Regions from separate parts of the Streptomyces sp. NBC_01537 genome, predicted to be linked through region 2. Evidence: riboswitches for the same ligand, from Rfam matches in the RefSeq annotation. Region 2 holds a riboswitch; the other holds the start of a gene.

Region 1 (4,320 bases), 1.8 Mb from region 2:
ACGCTGCGCCCGGACAACCGCGCGGTGCTGGTGTACGAGCCGACGGGCGGCGCCGAAGCCGGCGCCGACTCCGACAACGAGGACGAGGAAGGCGCGGACCAGTGACCGACGTCGCACCCACCATGACGTTCCACCCGCAGCCGCAGGCCGGAGAGCCCAAGCCGTGGGACTTCCCCGCCCCCGGCCGCGGAGCCCTGCCCAACGGCCTCACCGTGCTCCGCAGCCACCGGCCCGGCCAGAAGGTCGTCGCCGTCGAGGTGCTGCTCGCCGCCCCGCTGGACGCCGAGCCCGAGGGTCTGGACGGCGTGGCCACCATCATGGCCCGCGCCCTGTCCGAGGGCACCGACAAGCTCGACGCCGAGGAGTTCGCCGCCGAGCTGGAGCGCTGCGGCGCCACGCTCGACGCGGCCGCGGACCACCCGGGGGTGCGGGTCTCCCTGGAGGTCCCCGCGTCCCGCCTCGACAAGGCCCTCGGGCTGCTCGCCGATGCCCTGCGGGCCCCCGCCTTCCCCGACAGCGAAGTCGAGCGGCTGGTCAACAACCGCCTCGACGAGATCCCCCACGAGCTGGCCAACCCGGCCCGCCGCGCCGCCATGGCCCTGTCCAAGGAGCTCTTCGCGCCCACGCTGCGCTGCTCCCGGCCCCGCCAGGGCACCGAGGAGACGGTCGCCCGGATCGACGCGGCGGCGGTGCGGGCGTTCTACGACGCCCACGTGCGGCCCTCCACCTCGACGGTCGTCGTGGTCGGGGACCTCACCGGCATCGACCTGGACGCGCTGCTGGCGGAAACCCTGGGGGAGTGGACCGGCAAGCCCGCCGAACGGCGCGCCCTGCCGTCCATCACCTCCGACGACCGTGCCCGGGTCGTCATCGTCGACCGCCCCGGCGCCGTCCAGACCCAGCTCCTCATCGGCCGCACCGGCTCCGACCGCCACGACCCCGTGTGGCCGGCGCAGGTGCTGGGCACGTACTGCCTCGGCGGCACCCTCACCTCGCGGCTCGACCGCGTCCTGCGCGAGGAGAAGGGCTACACCTACGGTGTACGCGCCTTCGGCCAGGTCCTGCTGTCCACGCCCGAGGGCACCGGCGCCTCGCTGCTGGGCATCAGCGGGTCGGTGGCCACCGATGTGACGGCCCCGGCTCTCGGCGACCTCTGGCAGGTCCTGCGCACCCTCGCCGCGGAGGGCCTCACGGACGACGAGCGTGATGTCGCCGTCCAGAACCTCGTCGGCGTCGCCCCGCTGCGCTACGAGACCGCCTCGGCGGTCGCCGGCACGCTCGCCGACCAGGTCGAGCAGTTCCTTCCGGACGACTTCCAGGCGCAGATGTACGCCCGGCTCGCCCGCACCGGCACGGTCGAGGCGACGGCGGCGGCCGTCAGCGCGTTCCCCCTGGACCGGCTGGTGGTCGTCCTCGTCGGCGACGCCTCCGCCATCGCCGAGCCGGTCGGCGCGCTCGGCCTGGGCCCGGTCGAGGTCGTCCAGGCCTGACCCGCCGGGGTCCCCCAGGTCCTCAAGCGCCGGTGGGCTGATTTTCAGCCCGTCCGGCGCTTGAGGACCCGCCCGGAGGGCGTTCGGGACGGTAAGAGCACGCGTGTGGCATACCGCACAGTTCGCCCGTTTTATTTGGTTCTCCGTGCGAAGCGCGGTTAGCGTCGGCCAGCGTTGCCCGTCAGCACCAGCCGCGTCCCGCGGCACCGGAGCAACCATCGCCGAGTCCCCGCAGGGCGTGAGCCTGGGGAGCCGGGGACCCATCTGTCCCCCTGGGGTGAATCGGGCGCGATGAGCGCCCGTAGGAGACCTTCCTGCTCCGAACCCGTCAGCTAACCCGGTAGGCGAGAAGGAAGGAAAGGATCCCGCCTACCCCATGGCGCATACCGTTCGCACGACCCTGGCCTGCGCTGCCGCGCTGGCCGTCACGCTCGCCATACCCGCCGGTGCGGAGGCCGCAGAGGCGAACCGCACCGCCTTCGCGCAGTGCGCCACCGTCACCGGCACGATCGCCGAGCACATCGCACAGCAGGCGGACGCGCAGCACAAGGCGGCCCACAAGAGCCGCGCGATCCACAAGGCGCACGTGGCCCACGCCCTGAAGGCGGCCAAGGCCAAGGCGCAGGCGAAGGCGAAGGCCAGGGCCAAGGCCAGGGCGAAGGCCGCCCACGCCGCGCACACGGCCCACGTGGCGAAGGCCCACGCCGCCCATGTCGCCCACGCGGCGAAGGTGGCCGCCGCGAAGCGGAAGGCGGCCGCGGCGCGGTCCTCGCGGTCGCAGGCCCGTACGACCCTGACGACAGGCGCGCGCAGCGCGAGCGGCTGGATGAAGCCGGTCGGCTCCTACGTGTCGACGCCGTACCACGCCACCAGCAGCCTGTGGTCCTCCGGCTACCACACGGGCGCCGACTTCGTCGCGGCGACCGGCACGCCGGTTCGCGCGATCGGACCGGCGACGGTCGTGCAGGCGGGCTGGGGCGGCAGCTACGGAAACAACGTCATCCTGCGCATGTCGGACGGGATGTACGTGCTGTACGGCCACCTCTCCTCGATCGGCGTCTCGGCCGGCCAGAGCGTGAGCGCGGGCAAGCAGCTCGGCCTGTCGGGCGCGACCGGCAATGTCACCGGGCCGCACCTGCACTTCGAGGTGCGCACCACCCAGAGCTATGGCTCGGATGTCGACCCTGTCGCGTACCTGCGCAAGCACGGCGTGACGCTCTGAGCGGCTGACGTCCGACGATCCCCCCCCCACAGCGAAGGCCCCGGTTCCCCCGCCGGGGCCTTCGTGTGTCCAAAAATACTCGCTGAATTTGGGGCTGCCGTCGAAATCCCGGTTGTGCTGGAATAGAGTCGCCGCAGAAACGCCGACGGTTGCGTTACGCGGAGATTAAACCGGACGGGGAATGAAGGGACCGGCGATGTGGGATCGGATGTGAACGGGACGGGCGGCGCTGGGCGTCGTATTTCCGCCCAGGCGGTGTGCACGGCGATCCGTGACGACATCATCAGCGGCTTCTATCCGCCGGGCGGCCGGCTGACCGAGGAGCTGCTGGCCAAGCGGTACGGGGTGTCCCGGGTGCCGGTGCGCGAGGCGCTGCGCACGCTGGAGTCCGAGGGGTTCGTACGCACTCGCAGACACGCCGGGGCGTCGGTCGCCGAGCCCACCGACCAGGAGGCCGCCGACCTGCTGGAGATCAGAGGGCTGCTGGAGCCGCTGGGTGCGGCGCGTGCCGCCCAGCGCCGGACGGAGGCGCACATCAAGGTGCTGCGCGGTCTGGTGAGACTCGGGCAGGAACGTTCTCTGCAGGGGCAGTTGTCCGATCTGCCCTCGCTGGACAGCTGGTTCCACGAGACGCTGGCCCAGGCCTCGGGCAGTCCGACGCTGGTCGCGTTGCTCACCCAGCTGCGGCACAAGATCGCATGGGTGTACGCGGTCGACTCGCCGGGCCGCGCCGTGGAGTCCTGGGAGGAGCACGGGGCGATCGTGGACGCGGTGGCGCGCGGTGACGCGGAGCGGGCCCGCAAGCTGGCGGCGGGGCACGTGGAGCGGGCGGCGGGGGCCCACCGGCTGCGCCGCACGGGCCGCGCCGGTGCCGTGAGGAACTAGAAACACGGTGTAAACATCCCGCGTTGCCTCGTTTAACAGAAGTGCCGTATACAACTGTAGAGAATAGTGGCAGCGCTATTCGCATGCGTAATTCTGATGAGCCCTGCACGAATACGGCCGCGTAAATCCGGACGGATTTACGCGGCCGTGTCTTTCCGGCGCCCGCCGGATGGTTTCAGACCGTCTCCGGGAGTTCGTCGAGCCCCTTTGTGACCAGCTCCGCGAGCTGGTCGAGCGCCGCCTCGGCGCCCTCCGCCTCGGAGGCCAGCACGATCTCCTCGCCGCCCTGCGCGCCGAGGCCGAGCACGGCCAGCATGGACGCGGCGTTGGCGGGGGTCCCGCCGGGCTTGGCGATCGTCACGGCGACGCCGAGGGCCATCACCGAGCGGACGAAGATCGAGGCGGGACGTGCGTGCAGGCCCTCCGGCCAGCCGACAGTGACGAGGCGCTCAGCCATGGTGTTGCCCTTCGGGTCGTTCCGGGGTTGTCTAGACCATTCTTCCACGATCCGGAGGTCCGGTCGCAGGCCGGTCTGTCCGTCATATCGTCGCACTGATCCCGTACGTCCCCTTACGCTGGCCCCATGACCATTCCGCCGTCCTCGCGGCCCTATCCCGTGCACTGGGAGGCGGATGTCGTCCTCCGCGACGGCGGCATCTCCCACGTCCGACCGATCACCCCGGACGACGCGGACCGGCTGGTCAGCTTCTACGAGCAGGTCTC
Region 2 (4,320 bases):
ACGGCCCAGCCACCGGGGCCGTCCCCCGACACCTCCCGCCCCCTCCTCGTCGCGAGCGGCGCCGACCTCACCACCCCCGGCAGCCCCGCCGGCACCGGCGTACGCCGCACCCTCATCGACGAATGGAACCGGCTCCACCCCACCCGCCCGGCCCGGATCGTCGAGCTTCCCAACGCCACCGACGACCAGCGCAGCGAACTCATCGGCGCCCTCCAGTCCGGCAGCGCCACCTACGACGTCGTCAACCTCGACGTCACCTGGATTCCCGAGTTCGCCGACAGCGGCCTCATCCGCCCGCTCCCCGCGTCTGCCCTGCCCGACGACGACTTCCTCCCCCAGGCGGCGGCCGCCGGCCGCCGCAACGGCCGCACTTACGCCGTCCCCTTCAACACCGACGTCGGCCTCCTCTACTACCGCACCGACGACCTCCTCAAGTCCGGCACCCGCCCCTCCGACCTGGCCGCCTACCACTCCGTCGGCGACCTGCTCGCCGCCGTCCGCCCGCTCTCCCACAACACGTACACAACCCAGCTCGCCGCCTACGAGGGCCTCACCGTCAACACCCTCGAAGCCTTCTGGACCGCCGACGTGAACCTCGTCGACGGCGAGGGCCGCTACACCGGCACCGAGGACGACCTCCGCAAGGGCCTGGACGAGCTCAACCGCCTCACCACCGCCAACTACCTCAACCCCGCCTCCCTCGAAGCCGACGAATCCGTCTCCCTCGCCCAGTTCACCCAGGGGGCCAGCGTCCTGATGCGCAGCTGGCCGTACGCGTACAACCGCCTCGACGCCGCCCTCGACCCCTCCTCCCCGCTCACCCGCTTCGGCGTCGCCCGCCTCCCCGGCGTGGCGGCCCTCGGCGGCCAGAGCCTGGGCGTCTCGGCGACCAGCACCCGCCCGGACGACGCCGCCGAGCTGATCCGCTTCCTCACCAGCCGCTCAAGCCAACGCGAGCTCCTCCAGGCGGGCTTCGCGCCCGCCCGCCGCTCCGCGTACGGCGTCGAGGACTCCGCCTGCACCCCCGCCAACCCGGCCGCCTGGTACTACGACCGCCCGGTCCGCAAGGGCTCCGAGCCGTCCGCCTCCCCATCCCACGAGGGGGAGCGCCCCGGCTACACCACCCTCCTGTGGTGCGCCCTGCGCGAGGCCCGCGCTCGACCCGCTACCGCCCACTACGTCACCTTCACCCGACTTGTCCAACGTGAGGTACATCGCATGCTCGCCACCCACGACCCGGGAGTCGACGCGACCGCGCACCGACTCCAGGAACGGCTGGCCAGAGCGCTGGGCGGTCGCTGAATCGTCACGGCGGGTGACCGTGCGTAAGCCCCCCATAACATCTGACGCATACTCACATCTCCCTCCGGTCACAGCAGTCGCAAACCTTTGCCCCCATACACCCGTTCCATCCGCATAGATTCCTGCTGTGAACTCCCTGAACGGGCTTGGAATTCACCCGCGCCTCTATTAACGTTCGATAACGCAGCGCGGTCGTCCCGCCGTCGAACAGACAGCACCGCGCGGCATTGCCGAATCCCGTCCGCGGGAACCGGGGAACCACCACTTGGGGTGAATCAGGGGCAGCCTCGCGGCAACGAGGCGGCCTCCGTAGGAGACCTTCCTGCTCCGAACCCGTCAGCTAACCCGGTAGGCGAGAAGGAAGGAAAGGACAACGCACGCGTGGCGTCGAACAACCCTGCCCTAATACCCGGGGCCCAGCAGCACCAGGACCAGCAGCACCAGTACGTCGAATGGGACACCGCCGAGTGGAACATGGCGGCCGGCTGGACGCCCCCCGCGACCGAACAGGCCGCACCCACCAAGAACGCCGTCGACGGTTGGGACACCGCCGAGTGGAACATGTCAGCCGGCTGGGCCGAGCTGCGCGAGGCGGCCGCGGCCGCCGGGCTGATGGCCGACGAACTGGCCGCGGAAGCAGCCGCCAAGGACGAGGCCCCCGAGCCCCACGAGCAGGCCGAGTCGTACCAAGCGCCGTACGAGCCGGGCGAGCCGTCCGAGACGCCGTACGAGACCTGGAACCCCACCCGTGAGTCGACCGCCCCTCCGCGCGGCCGCCACAAGGTCGCCAAGCCGGGCCTGTTCGGCCGCCGCCGCGGGTCCGCCGTCTTCGGTGTCGCGGCGGTCGCCGCCCTCGGCGTCGGCAGCGGCGTGGCTACGGCGGAGGGCCACAACCCGCTCGCCGTCTCACTGCCGGACCTGCCCGACGTGTCGAGCGTCCCCGGCATCGGAGCGCTGGTGAGCGCCGACGAGACGCCGGCCGCCGACCCGGCCGACAACCTCGGCATCGACGCGGGCGAAGCCCTGCGCACCCGCATCCTCGACCAGGCCTCCGCACAGAAGTACGCCGCCGACAACGCGGCCGCCGTCGCGGAAGCCAAGTCCGTCGCCGCCGAGAAGGTCCGCGCCCAGGCCGCCGCCCACAAGGCCGCCGCCGCTGCCGCCAAGAAGAAGGCCGAGGCCGCCCGCCTCGCCGTCCTGGCCAAGCAGTACGTCAAGCCGGTCGCGTCCTACACCCTCACCGCCGGCTTCGGCGAGTCCAGCTCCCTGTGGTCGTCCACCCACACCGGCCAGGACTTCGCCGCCCCCACAGGCACCCCCGTCAAGGCCATTCACGGCGGCACCATCACCTCCGCCGGCTGGGCCGGCTCGTACGGCTACCGCATCATCCTCACCCTCGACGACGGCACCGAGCTGTGGTTCTGCCACCTCTCCTCGATGACCGTCACCTCGGGCAAGGTCTCCACCGGCGACACCATCGGCCGCGTCGGCTCCACCGGCAACACCACCGGCCCCCACCTCCACCTCGAGGTCCGCCCCGGCGGCGGCGACCCCATCGACCCGCTGCCGTGGCTGCGCGCCAAGGGCCTGCAGGTCTGAGCCCCGAGAAGCCCCGAAGGCCCTGCTGACACCCCCGACAGCAGGGCCTTCGGTTTGGGGGCCTCCGGGGGCCGAGGGCTACACCACGTAGTTGTAAACCGGCGAGATCCTCCGCTGCTCGGCCGGCTGCTGGATCCCGACCTGCTGGGTCAGCGGCAGAACGACCTCCAGGAACGCCTTCAGGTCGGCCTCCGTCTCCCACAGATCCACGATCCGCAGCCCGTCGTCCCCCGCTATCGCCACATGCGAGATCGCGCCCGGCGGCTTGCCGTCGCCGACCCCGGCCAGCTTGCGTACCTCCTCGTACTGCAGAGCGGTCGCACCCGGGAACTCGATCTCCACCAGGATCGCCATTAGGCGGCCTCCGTTCGCACATCTACGTACGTATTTACACCCCTACGTACCAATCTGCGCGAGCCCGGCCCCTCCCGCAATGGGAGCCACCGGGCGTGCGGAAGCACCCCGCCATGCCTGCGTCAGCCCTGTAACCCCTCAAGCCGCCCGTCGGCCGTGTCGCACGCGACCCGCTCGTCCTCGTAGACCTCGCACACCGGCCGCCCCTCGGGATTGATCGTGTGCTCGATCTCCCACAGGCTGACCTCCTCACCGGTCGCCAGCAGGAACGCGTGCTCGTACAGCGTCCAGCCCACCACCCGCCCGCAGGCGCGCAGATGCCGCCCGGTGACGTACGCGATGTCGTGGCCGATCGCCGACAGCAGTAACCGCCGCATCCGCTCCCCGGGCGCGTCCTGGTTCTCCGCCCGCCGCAGCACCCGCCACGCGTGGTCCGCCGAGTGCTCCTCCGTGTACTGCCGGGGGCACTGCGGCAGCTCCAGCGCCGCCAGCTCGGGCAGCCGGGCCAGCCACTCCGCCGCCTCCGCCTCCAGCTCCTCCGGGCTCGGGTCGCCGAAGCGCGCGTCGATCAGATACTGCGCCGCCGCCAGCGACACCTGGTCCTCGTACACCTCGTGCCGGCGGTCGTCGCCCGGCCCGGTGTTGTGCTCGATCTCCCACAGGACGAGAGAACTCCCGTCCTGCAGGAGGTAGTTGTGGCGCAGCGTCCGGCGGCTCAGCTTCCTCGGCGGGCCCTTTCGCTGCCGGAACGAGGCGAGTTCGGTGTGGGCCATCAGCGCGGTGGTCAGCCGCTCCAGCACCTCGTCGCCGATCTCGAACCCATTCCCGGCCCGCGCCAGCAACTCCTCCACACCCACCCCCTCCCCGCCTACCGGCCGCCCCGGCCCAGAGCCCGGCCCCGCCTCTCCCGGTCGTGCGTTCCCCATGCGGTCCTCCCGCTCACCATCTCGTACCGTCCCCGCACGTCCCCGCTGCCACAATGAGTGGGCACTCAGCGTAATGGCACGACCGCGCTCAGCGAAGGGCCCTCCCAGAAAAATAGTCCCGCAGTATGCGTAGGCCGTG

The links. A riboswitch is a leader RNA that binds a small molecule or an ion and turns the genes downstream of it on or off. The one in region 2 is predicted to bind cyclic di-AMP.
Region 1: linked by a shared signal. The riboswitch ahead of OG607_RS11555 (M23 family metallopeptidase) and the one ahead of OG607_RS19865 (M23 family metallopeptidase) in region 2 are both predicted to bind cyclic di-AMP.

Annotation. Positions count from the first base shown of each region.
Region 1 is NZ_CP109392.1:2,488,637-2,492,956, reverse strand. Features, by position in the region: gene OG607_RS11565 (M16 family metallopeptidase) at 1-105, shown strand, start outside; gene OG607_RS11560 (M16 family metallopeptidase) at 102-1,490, shown strand; cyclic di-AMP (ydaO/yuaA leader) riboswitch at 1,700-1,852, shown strand; gene OG607_RS11555 (M23 family metallopeptidase) at 1,867-2,712, shown strand; gene OG607_RS11550 (GntR family transcriptional regulator) at 2,911-3,597, shown strand; gene OG607_RS11545 (HPr family phosphocarrier protein) at 3,773-4,054, opposite strand; gene OG607_RS11540 (GNAT family N-acetyltransferase) at 4,181-4,320, shown strand, end outside.
Region 2 is NZ_CP109392.1:4,309,632-4,313,951, reverse strand. Features, by position in the region: gene OG607_RS19870 (extracellular solute-binding protein) at 1-1,302, shown strand, start outside; cyclic di-AMP (ydaO/yuaA leader) riboswitch at 1,521-1,672, shown strand; gene OG607_RS19865 (M23 family metallopeptidase) at 1,684-2,901, shown strand; gene OG607_RS19860 (hypothetical protein) at 2,980-3,255, opposite strand; gene OG607_RS19855 (DUF6227 family protein) at 3,378-4,106, opposite strand.